3 regions of the Psychrobacillus sp. INOP01 genome follow, and region 2 is predicted to be linked to each of the others. Evidence: riboswitches for the same ligand, from Rfam matches in the RefSeq annotation. Region 2 holds a riboswitch; each other region holds the start of a gene.
What was found. Region 2 has a riboswitch for thiamine pyrophosphate ahead of tenA (thiaminase II). Riboswitches for the same ligand answer to the same signal wherever they lie in the genome.
Positions count from the first base shown of each region.

Region 1: it holds a riboswitch for thiamine pyrophosphate, as region 2 does, so the genes downstream of both, KD050_RS12115 (YkoF family thiamine/hydroxymethylpyrimidine-binding protein) here and tenA (thiaminase II) in region 2, are expected to answer to the same signal.
Region 3: it holds a riboswitch for thiamine pyrophosphate, as region 2 does, so the genes downstream of both, thiT (energy-coupled thiamine transporter ThiT) here and tenA (thiaminase II) in region 2, are expected to answer to the same signal.

Region 1 covers NZ_CP073315.1:2,385,778-2,389,062, reverse strand. The annotation lists gene KD050_RS12120 (2-hydroxyacid dehydrogenase) at 46-1,005, opposite strand; TPP riboswitch at 1,233-1,340, shown strand; gene KD050_RS12115 (YkoF family thiamine/hydroxymethylpyrimidine-binding protein) at 1,421-2,002, shown strand; gene KD050_RS12110 (ECF transporter S component) at 2,004-2,585, shown strand; gene KD050_RS12105 (ABC transporter ATP-binding protein) at 2,578-3,285, shown strand, end outside.
Region 2 covers NZ_CP073315.1:4,272,095-4,275,379, forward strand. The annotation lists gene KD050_RS20995 (DUF4279 domain-containing protein) at 1-338, shown strand, start outside; gene KD050_RS21000 (VOC family protein) at 574-969, opposite strand; TPP riboswitch at 1,564-1,661, shown strand; TPP riboswitch at 1,724-1,822, shown strand; gene tenA (thiaminase II) at 1,898-2,587, shown strand; gene thiM (hydroxyethylthiazole kinase) at 2,568-3,285, shown strand, end outside.
Region 3 covers NZ_CP073315.1:1,226,579-1,229,863, reverse strand. The annotation lists gene KD050_RS06235 (M20 family metallopeptidase) at 1-1,003, opposite strand, end outside; TPP riboswitch at 1,110-1,201, shown strand; gene thiT (energy-coupled thiamine transporter ThiT) at 1,265-1,846, shown strand; gene map (type I methionyl aminopeptidase) at 1,894-2,643, shown strand.

The DNA.
Region 1 (3,285 bases), 1.9 Mb from region 2:
AAAAAGAAAGAGTGGTCCTTATATATTAGGACCACTCTTTAAGCATTATACAATACGATTTTGAGGTTCTCTGTTTTCTAACACTGCTTCTATATCTTTTGCATTTAATTGCATCATTGCTAAACGTGTTCTTATACTGGCACTACCGATATGGGGTAACACAGTTACGTTAGGTAATGTCAATAAAGGATGATCCATCGGTACAGGCTCCTGTTCAAATACATCAAGTCCTGCAGCCCATATTTTTTTGGATACTAGTGCTTCATAAAGAGCTTGTTCATCAACAATGCCACCTCGTGCGACATTAATAATTGCTGCTGTTTCCTTCATAAGGTTTAGTTCACGTTCACCTATAAGTCCCTTTGTTTCTGGTGTTAGTGGAGTTAACAGAATGACAAAATCAGATTGCTTTAATAAGTCGTCTAATTCAGCATAAGTAAAACCATATGTTTCTTCTGCATCTGGTTTTCTAGTACGATTGTGATATAACACGTTCATGTCAAAGCCTTTCGCACGCCTAGCAACTGCTTCCCCTATGCGACCCATTCCAACAATTCCAAGCGTAGCACCGAATACATCCATTCCTGTATATTGCATCGGTGACCGGGAAGTCCAATTACCTGCACGAATTTCTTGTTCAACCTCTGTAATTCGACGGGCTGTCGCCAATAGCAAAGCAATTGTTAAGTCTGCTGTTGTCTCTGTTAGTACACCAGGTGTGTTAGTAACAATGATTCTATGCTCCTTGGCAGCCTCTACGTCTATATTGTTATAGCCAACACCAAAGTTACTTATTACTTTTACATTTGGAAGACTTTCTATTAGTGCACGATCGATATTATCAGATAGCATCGTCCATAAAGCATGTGCTTCTTTGGCATTTGTTTTTATTTCATCATATGTCATAGCAATGCTTTCGCTATGCCACATTTGTACATCGAATTTTTTTCTTAAGGGCTCTACAATCTCCTCAGGTAGTTTACGTGTAATGTATAATTTGTCCAAAACTTCTTCCCCCTTTAATTTATTTATTCAGGTGTTACTTTTGTACTTTCGGGTGTTTCTCTGCTTCTTTCCGGTGTTCCTCCATTTCGGTCAGTAGTATGAGTCACCCAGCACCCAAATAGTTGTGTTTAATAAAGCATGGACGAAAGTATGAATTTTTGCAAACATATTTACATCTTTAAAAAGCTACGTTATACTTTGGGCACATTAAAAAAACTACATACCGTTTTCTGCACTAGGGGTGCCCACTTTGGCTGTGATGAGAGCTTTTTAGCTCCGATCCCTTATTACTCGATCAGGATAATACCTGCGTGAGGAAGTGCGGTGACTTTCCTAATATTTTTGTATTGGATTAGTGACTGCATCTTCACGGATGTGGTCTTTTTTTATGAAAATATATAGGGAGGTTTTATAAATGGAATGTGGATTAAGCCCAATTATCGGATTTCGTTTTTCGTTACATCCGATGACAAATGATTTTATTAAGGTGATTAAAGATGCTTTGAAGGAGACGGATACTTCGAATGTGTGGATGCATACAGATGACGTGTCAACGGTCATTCGTGGGAAACAATTACATGTATTTAATGTGGCAAAAGCGATTACTTTGAATGCCGCTAAAACAGGTGTGCACGTTGCTTTATCTGGTACTTTTTCCGCAGGTTGTCCTGGTGATTCTGCGGGTGATGTGTATTTGGACAAAGGAGATGAAGTCGCGAATAATGACATAACGAAGCAATATGTATCTTCCCAATTCGCCCTTTATCCAATGAATAACCCTGATTATATGGACGTTATTTACAGAGAGGTAGACCGAGCAAAAGAACGTGGTGTGTTCAATGAGTCGATGCATTATGCAAGTGGAATTCACGGTGATATTCATGATGTATTCGCTTTTTACGAAGAAGCTTTTACAAATGCTCGCTCTGAAGAATATAAGCATTTAGTGATGACGGTTTCAATGAGTATTAATAGTCCTTCGCATGGGGGTCTTTAATATGCTGAAATCTTGGAAGTTAAAAGAGATTGTACTTATGTCTTTATTTGCAGTTGTGTTTGGTATTGTTTACTTGCTATTTTTACATGTCGGCAATATTTGGGCTGGCTTTATAGGACCGATTGCATATGAATGGATTTTTGGCATTTGGTTTATCGTGTCAATTATTTGTATGTATATTATTCGAAAACCCGGTGCTGCAGTTATTTCTGAAACGATTGCTGCTGCTATAGAGGTGTTGTTAGGAAATGCTGTTGGACCTCGATTAATTCTTTCAGGGGTGATTCAAGGTTTAGGTGCAGAGGCAGTATTTGCTGCAACGCGTTACAAACGCTTTGACTTGTGGGTGTTAATGTTAGCTGGTGTCGGTTCTTCACTATTTAGTTTTGCGTATGGATACTTTCTAGGTGGATTTACGGTGTATAGCACCGGCTATGTTGCACTTATGCTCGGAATTCGTGTGCTAAGCGGGGCATTGCTTGCAGGTGTCGGTGGAAAGGCAGTAGCAGACGGATTACTTGCAACCGGTTCTCTTCGCGGATATGCTATTTCCCGTTCGAAAAAGGGTGAGGTTCGTGCATGAGGTTATTCAATTTGAGAAAGTAAGTTTCCGTTATCCAGATGAAGAAAATTGGATACTGGAGGATCTTTCGTTTACCGTGCAGCGAGGGGAACGTATAGTCATCACTGGTCCAAGTGGATGCGGGAAAACGACATTACTTTATTTATGTAATCGATTGTATCCGGATAACTGCGATGGAATTATGGCTGGCTCAGTAAAACTTTTTGAAAAAGATAGCCTTTCCTTTATTCCCGGGGAAATAAACCACCGTATAGCAACTGTCTTTCAAGATCCAGATGCTCAGTTTTGCATGCAAACAGTCGAAGAAGAACTCGCTTTTACGCTTGAAAATTTGCATACTAAACATGAAGAAATGGAAAAAAGAATCTCTGGTGTACTGACTTTAACCGAGTTAACTGAGTTTCGCCACGCAATCATTCAGAAGCTATCTGGTGGACAAAAGCAACGCATTGCTACTGCATGCGCACTTATTATGGACCCGGAAATACTGCTACTAGACGAACCACTCTCTCATTTAGATCCTTATACTGCAAAAAAGTATGTAGAGTGGTTAGATGATTTACAGCAAAAACGAAAGATGACGATTGTGGCCATTGAGCATCGATTGGATTTATGGGGGGACTTTTTTGACAGAAGTATTTCCTTGCATAAAGGCGAAGTAACTCCTAAGTTAGAAAAACGAAAAAGCAGTATACAAGAA
Region 2 (3,285 bases):
CTTGGAAAGTAGGAGAACGAGTAGAGCCTAACCATCCAAAAAATCAGTTATTACGGTCATATACTGGTTGGCATTTTGAAATAGAAACTAAAGAATCACTAGATACAGAAGATGTATTACGTCCACTTTTAGAAGTATTCCAATCAAAGACAGATACGATTAATCAATTAAAAGAAGAACTTATTTTAGATGTACGTCTAGAGTTAGTTATACAGATTTACGATGGATATACTCCAGGATTAGTGATTTATCCTGAATTCAGTAAGTTCGCTGCAGAAATAAATGCTTTTTTAGACGTTGATATGTATGTGTTTTCTATTAATGATCCAAATGAATAAACGGACTATTATAAACTACATGTCCACATATAATAAAGATTACTAAGAATGTCAATTATTCTTCAACTAACGGGTGCTTTACTTCAAGAAGGGGTAAAGCCTTTTTTGTTGAACTAACGCGGCAGGTTAGTTTAATAAGAAAATGGGAGTTTTTATGTTCGCATTAGACTCATTATGTGTAATAGAAAGAAAGGCGCAAAAAAATTACGACTGTAACTTAAATAGAAAAAAATATTTACTGTTCTGGGTGAAGGATATTGCAGGCACTTAACCAATTTCCAGAAGGATCTTTAAATCCAAAACCACCAAATTCGCCTTGTAAATTTAAAGGACCAACTTCAACTTGTTTTCCTTCAAGCCACTCATATAATTCTTTTAAGGTAGGAGTATAAAAGTCAATTATGCTATGAACGATATTAGTATTTGTATTTGTGAATGATAATCCATTAATTTCTTCAGTTTCAACCAAGAAAATCGTTGGAACTCCTTTTGATTTCATAGTAAGCATAGCATTTTTTTTACCTTGAAAGTGGACTTCGGCACCCAGGATATCGATATAAAACTTTATAGATTCTTCTAAATTAGTAACTGGTATTTCCAGTGTAGCAATATGTGATATTAAATTAGTCATAGTAGCCTCCTGTGTTTTGTTTGCACATATATTTTTCTACACTCAATTAAGAAATCCTTCTTAAGTTTCATTAAGAATGGAATGTCTTATCAAACAAGCCGTTTACATCAAGAACAAGATTCTTTAATGATAGATACAGAATACCTATCTGAATTGTTCGAAAAAGGTTTACCAACTTTAAATCAAACAATTACTATAATTTCAACTACTTTAAATATAAGATATAAAGAAATTATTCAAGAAATCCTTTTATGTATGTATCAACAAGATATGTTCAAAGAACTAATTAGTTTTCTATTTCCGGAAGAAGTAAAGAACCTATAATTAAAATTACTTAGTGTTTCACAGTGAACCCCCAGTGAGTAAACTGTCCGCTTAGGGTTAACTTTATTAATTTTTAACTTCTCATGCAGTAGCTTGAAGTTAAATAACTGTATTTAGTATACAGATTCCGAACTGCCTATATCGTTAATTGAATTTAAACAAGTTCCCAAAGCGGGATTTGGGAATATTTTTTTGACTATTTGTAGTGGTGTAGTAGTTTAAGATAAGCTTGTTAAAATCCATTTGTTTTGATACACTCAAGCTAATTAAATGCATTTGCAGGGGGACACATTGGTGTTGAGAAGGTAAAATCTGACCCTTAGAACCTGACCGTTAATACGGACGTAGGGAGCAAAGTACATACAAATTATGAATTTGTACTTACTAGGGCTCCGCGTATTTTTTACGTGGAGCCTTTCTTATGCAAATACTTTAATTGCGGGGGGACACTTTGGTGTTGAGAAGGTTAAAACCTGACCCTTAGAACCTGACAGTTAACACTGACGTAGGGAGCAATTAGTGGTGTAGTTTACACTTTTTGGGCGTCTCTATTTTTAGAGACGCCTTTTTTTGCACTTACGTCCACCAATGAGGAGGACTATGTATGGAATTTTGTGAAAAAGTGAGGAAAGAAACGAATGTTTATTTTGAGGCAAGCTTCGAGCATCCATTTGTACGAGGCATTGCAGATGGAACTTTGCCGTTAGAGAAATTTAAGTTTTATATGCTACAAGATTCGTATTATTTAAAGCATTACACAAAAGTCCTGGCGCTTGCAGCAGCGAAAGCAACAAATGAAGAGGATATTCACTATTTTTTAGACACGGCACGATTTATTCATGAAGCCGAGTTGGAACTTCATCGTACGACGTTTAAGGATTTAGGCGTTACAGCTGAGGAAATTGAACAATTTGAAGCAGCACCTGCAGCCTATAACTATGTGAGTCATATGTATCAGGCGGTTCATACTGGAGATGTTGCAGAAGCATTTGCAGCGATTTTACCTTGCCCGTGGCTGTATCAAGAAATCGGGCAAAAAATAAAACAAGCTTCGCCTAATATACCGTTATATGCCCAATGGATTGCCCTATATGGATCAGACAAGATGAAAGAAACGATCGAAAAGCAAAAGAAAATGATGAATCGTTTAGCAGCAGAGCAACAGGAAAAAGAAAAATGGTTATATGAGCATTTTAAGAAAAGTTGTTACTATGAATGGCAGTTTTGGGAAATGGCTTGGACGATGCAAAATTGGATGCAGGAGGTGTATATCGTTGAGCCTGCAAAAAATTAATACACAAAAACCTCTCGTACATTGCATCACAAACTATGTAGTGGCGAATTTCACCGCAAATGGCTTGCTGGCGATTGGTGCTTCCCCTGTGATGGCTGATGCACAAGAGGAAGTAGCCGAAATGGCGAGTAAAGCGGATGCATTACTTCTCAATATTGGGACACTTAATGAACGCACCATTTCTTCGATGCAAGTAGCTGGCCAAAGTGCAAATACGCACCACGTGCCGATTGTGTTAGATCCTGTTGGTGCAGGGGCAACCGTTTTTCGTACACGTACAACGCTTGCCTTATTACAACAGTTAAAGGTGAGCTTAATTCGCTGTAATATAGGAGAACTCGCTGCCATTGCCGGTGTCAATTGGCATTCAAAAGGTGTGGATAGCGGTTCAGGGAAACTTGATGTTGTACAAACTGCCAAAACCGTTGCAAGGAACTATAATTGCTTGGTCATTGTCACAGGTGAAACAGATGTATTAACAGACGGTGTTCAAGTGGCACTGATTACGGGCGGTCATGAAAAGATCACGAAAGTGACGGGCAGTGGCTGTTTACTTAGTGCGATTTGTACAGCCCTACTTGCAAGTAGTACGGAGCCTTTTTCGGATTTAGCGAATTTATTACGTGAATATAAACAGATAAGTGAATGGGCTTATGGGCCGATTGGTACGTTGCATGAAAATGTACTGAACCATTTAG
Region 3 (3,285 bases), 1.3 Mb from region 2:
ATTCTTTTTCACCATGCCAATCTCCGCCACTTGGTCCAAACTCAATTGCCCCTGCTCCAGTTTCTGCGTAGAAGCGAGCATCTGCAGCTCCATGCTGCCCAAATAATTCAGCAGGTTTTCCTATAAACTGTGAAGTGACATGAGCAATGCGTTCGATATATGGGTTGATAGCCTCAGTAGTTACTGCAGGAGCAGTCGTTTGAATCTTCATTTCACTATTGGAAAATTCCTGAGCCAACTTTGTAATATCTTCGATAATACTCTGCATATCCTGTCCAGGAACGAAACGAAGGTCATAGCTTACTATGCACTCGTCGGGTACAACGTTATAGCGTTCACCTGCTTGTATTTTCGCCAAGTTTAAGGAAGGATAATCATAGAACTCATTGCTTGCAGTTAAAAAAGAAAGTGTGCGGAGCTGTTGGTCAAATAGAAAAGCTTGTTCAATAGCATTTTTTCCTTCCCATGGACGACTTCCATGGCTAGGTTTTCCTTTTAAAATCACATCGAACTGGATAATTCCTTTTGCTTGTAGGCCAATCTTTAAGTGTGTAGGCTCGCCACATATAACAAAGTCACCAGTATATCCTTGATCTACTAGAAATTTTGACGTTTGACCGTCTGTTTCCTCATCAGTCACAATATGTAATTGAATTTTTTTAGTAAGACTTTTAGGTTCCTTAGATAGCTCGTAAAAGGCTTGCATCATCGCAGCAACTCCTGCTTTCATATCAGCTGTTCCGCGGCCATATAACAAATCTCCTTCTACAAATGGCTCGAATTGTTCCGGGTTTCCTGGAACAACATCTACATGACCATTCCAAATCATACATTCATCACCATCTCCAATTACTGCCACAAGCATCAGTTTATCCTCATGCTTTAAGACAGTAGTAGTAATCCCTCGTTCCTCTAGCCAACTTTCACAGAATAACAAAGCACTATTTGCGCCATCGATTGAGTCACTTTTCATACGTACCAAATCTTTTAATAAAGCAATCATGTATACATCCCCTTTTGCATATAGTATTTTTACAAGTATAACAAATGAACAAAAGAAGGTTGCATTACTTATTCTATTCAGCTACAATGAATTCGAACTAAATAATTCAAACCACAAGGGGCGTCGCTGATGCGGCTGAGATAGTACCCTTCGAACCTGTAAGTTAATGCTTGCGTAGGGATGTGGATGGAAACTGACAATCGCGCGATGTCTGGGTCTATCCCAGGGGTCGTTTTTTTGTGGTCAAAAAAGGGGATTGTCATGAAAAATCAACGAGTTGTAATATTAATGGAAATCGCTATTTTTGCAGCGTTAGGATACGTTTTAGATATGATTGGCTTTGGAATGCCACAAGGTGGGTCCGTAACATTCGTTCTTGTACCTGTTATTTTAATGGCCTTTCGTCGTGGTGTTGTTGCGGGACTTGCTACTGGCTTTTTGATAGGCGTTTTACAAGTAGTGACAGGTCGTTTTTATGCAGCGCCATTATCATTTGAAATAGTTATTGCGCAGGTAGCAATCGATTATTTCATCGCCTTTATGGTTGCAGGATTTGCTGGATTTCTAAGACCTGCATTTATACAAGCATTTGAACAAAAGGATAAAGTGAAAATGATTACAGCGGTTGTCTTGGGTGCATTCATCGCAGGTTTTCTTCGCTATTTAGCACATGTGACTTCAGGTATTCTATTTTTTGGAGAATTTGCTGGAGATCAAAACGTGATTTTGTATTCATTAATCTATAATTCTACTTATATGATTCCAGTATTTTTAATAGCTGCTTTCATTTGTTCTGTTTTATTTGTTAAAGCTCCGCGCCTAGCACTGCCGAATTCTCACTAAATATGATATGATTAGAATACATTTAGTGAAGAAGGGATCTTGTTAAGATGATTGTACAAACTGACGAAGAGTTAGTAGCATTAAAAAAAATAGGGCGTATTGTTGCAGAAATTCGAGAAGTGATGAAGGCTGCAACTAAACCTGGGATTACAACAAAAGAATTGGACGAAATCGGTGGAAAGCTATTTAAAGAGCATGGAGCTATTTCTGGACCAATGGGTGAATATGATTTTCCAGGATATACTTGTATCAGTGTTAATGAGGAAGTAGCGCATGGAATGCCAGGCTCTCGTGTTATTCAAGATGGCGATATCGTGAATATAGATGTTTCTGGATCACTTGATGGTTACTTTGCAGATACTGGGATTTCTTTTGTTGTTGGTGAAGGTTATGAAGAAAAAGAAAAGTTATGTGCTGTAGCTGAGAGTGCATTTGATCGTGCGATGCTAAAAGTTAAGGCTGGTTCTCGTTTAAATCAAATCGGAAAAGCCGTAGCAAGAGAAGCGAAAGATAATAGCTTACATGTTATTATGAACCTAACTGGACATGGTATTGGGAAATCGTTACACGAAGCTCCTCAGCATGTGTTGAATTATTACGATGCATGGGATCCTACGATATTAAAAGAAGGAATGGTTTTAGCTGTAGAACCGTTTATTTCTGAAAAAGCAGAGCATATCGTGGAATCTGGTGATGGTTGGACATTTGTAACTCCTGATAAATCGTTAGTAGCACAGATTGAGCATACAATTGTTGTGACAAAAGGTGCTCCTATTTTATTAACTAAATTAGATTAAAATAAAACAAAACGCCTTCGAAATTTTACTCTTTCGAAGGCGTTTTTTAAAATTAAGTATATGGATTATCATACTGCGAAACCAGTGTTCATAGATACTGCTGATTTCCGTTTCAGGTTTACGCTTTCCATGGGCGTTGCCTCAGCCTCCTCGTTCGGAAAACATATGCTCCTGCGATTACTCGTCGCAAAGACATTACCCAAACAAAGTTTGGCCAATGTCTTCGCTGCGGGGTCTTCGCATAACGCTTTTCCCACTGGAGTCGCCACCTTGCACTACAATCAATTATTTGAGTAGTCCCCATAATTAGATTTGGCAAAGCATATCGCTTAGATATTAAGATTAGTCCAAGTTAATGTAGGGAAAAAGCATTTGTAATCACTGTTGAATTAGAAATGCTATTATTTCATGATGGATGAAGGAATCAGACTTTCTTTTTACTAGTGGAAATAAAGAAAAATAGTAAGTGTTTGACTCATAAAGAAACGAAGTAGCGAACGAAATTGCATCTTCGAGAGCTTCTTCTATAAATAGGAAAGTAGCTTTTCTCTAGTTATCCAAAAATGCATTTACCTGTTTCTATGCGTTGTAGGAGGGCGACGGACAGGCAAACGCCATAAGATTACCGAAAAAAGTGATATT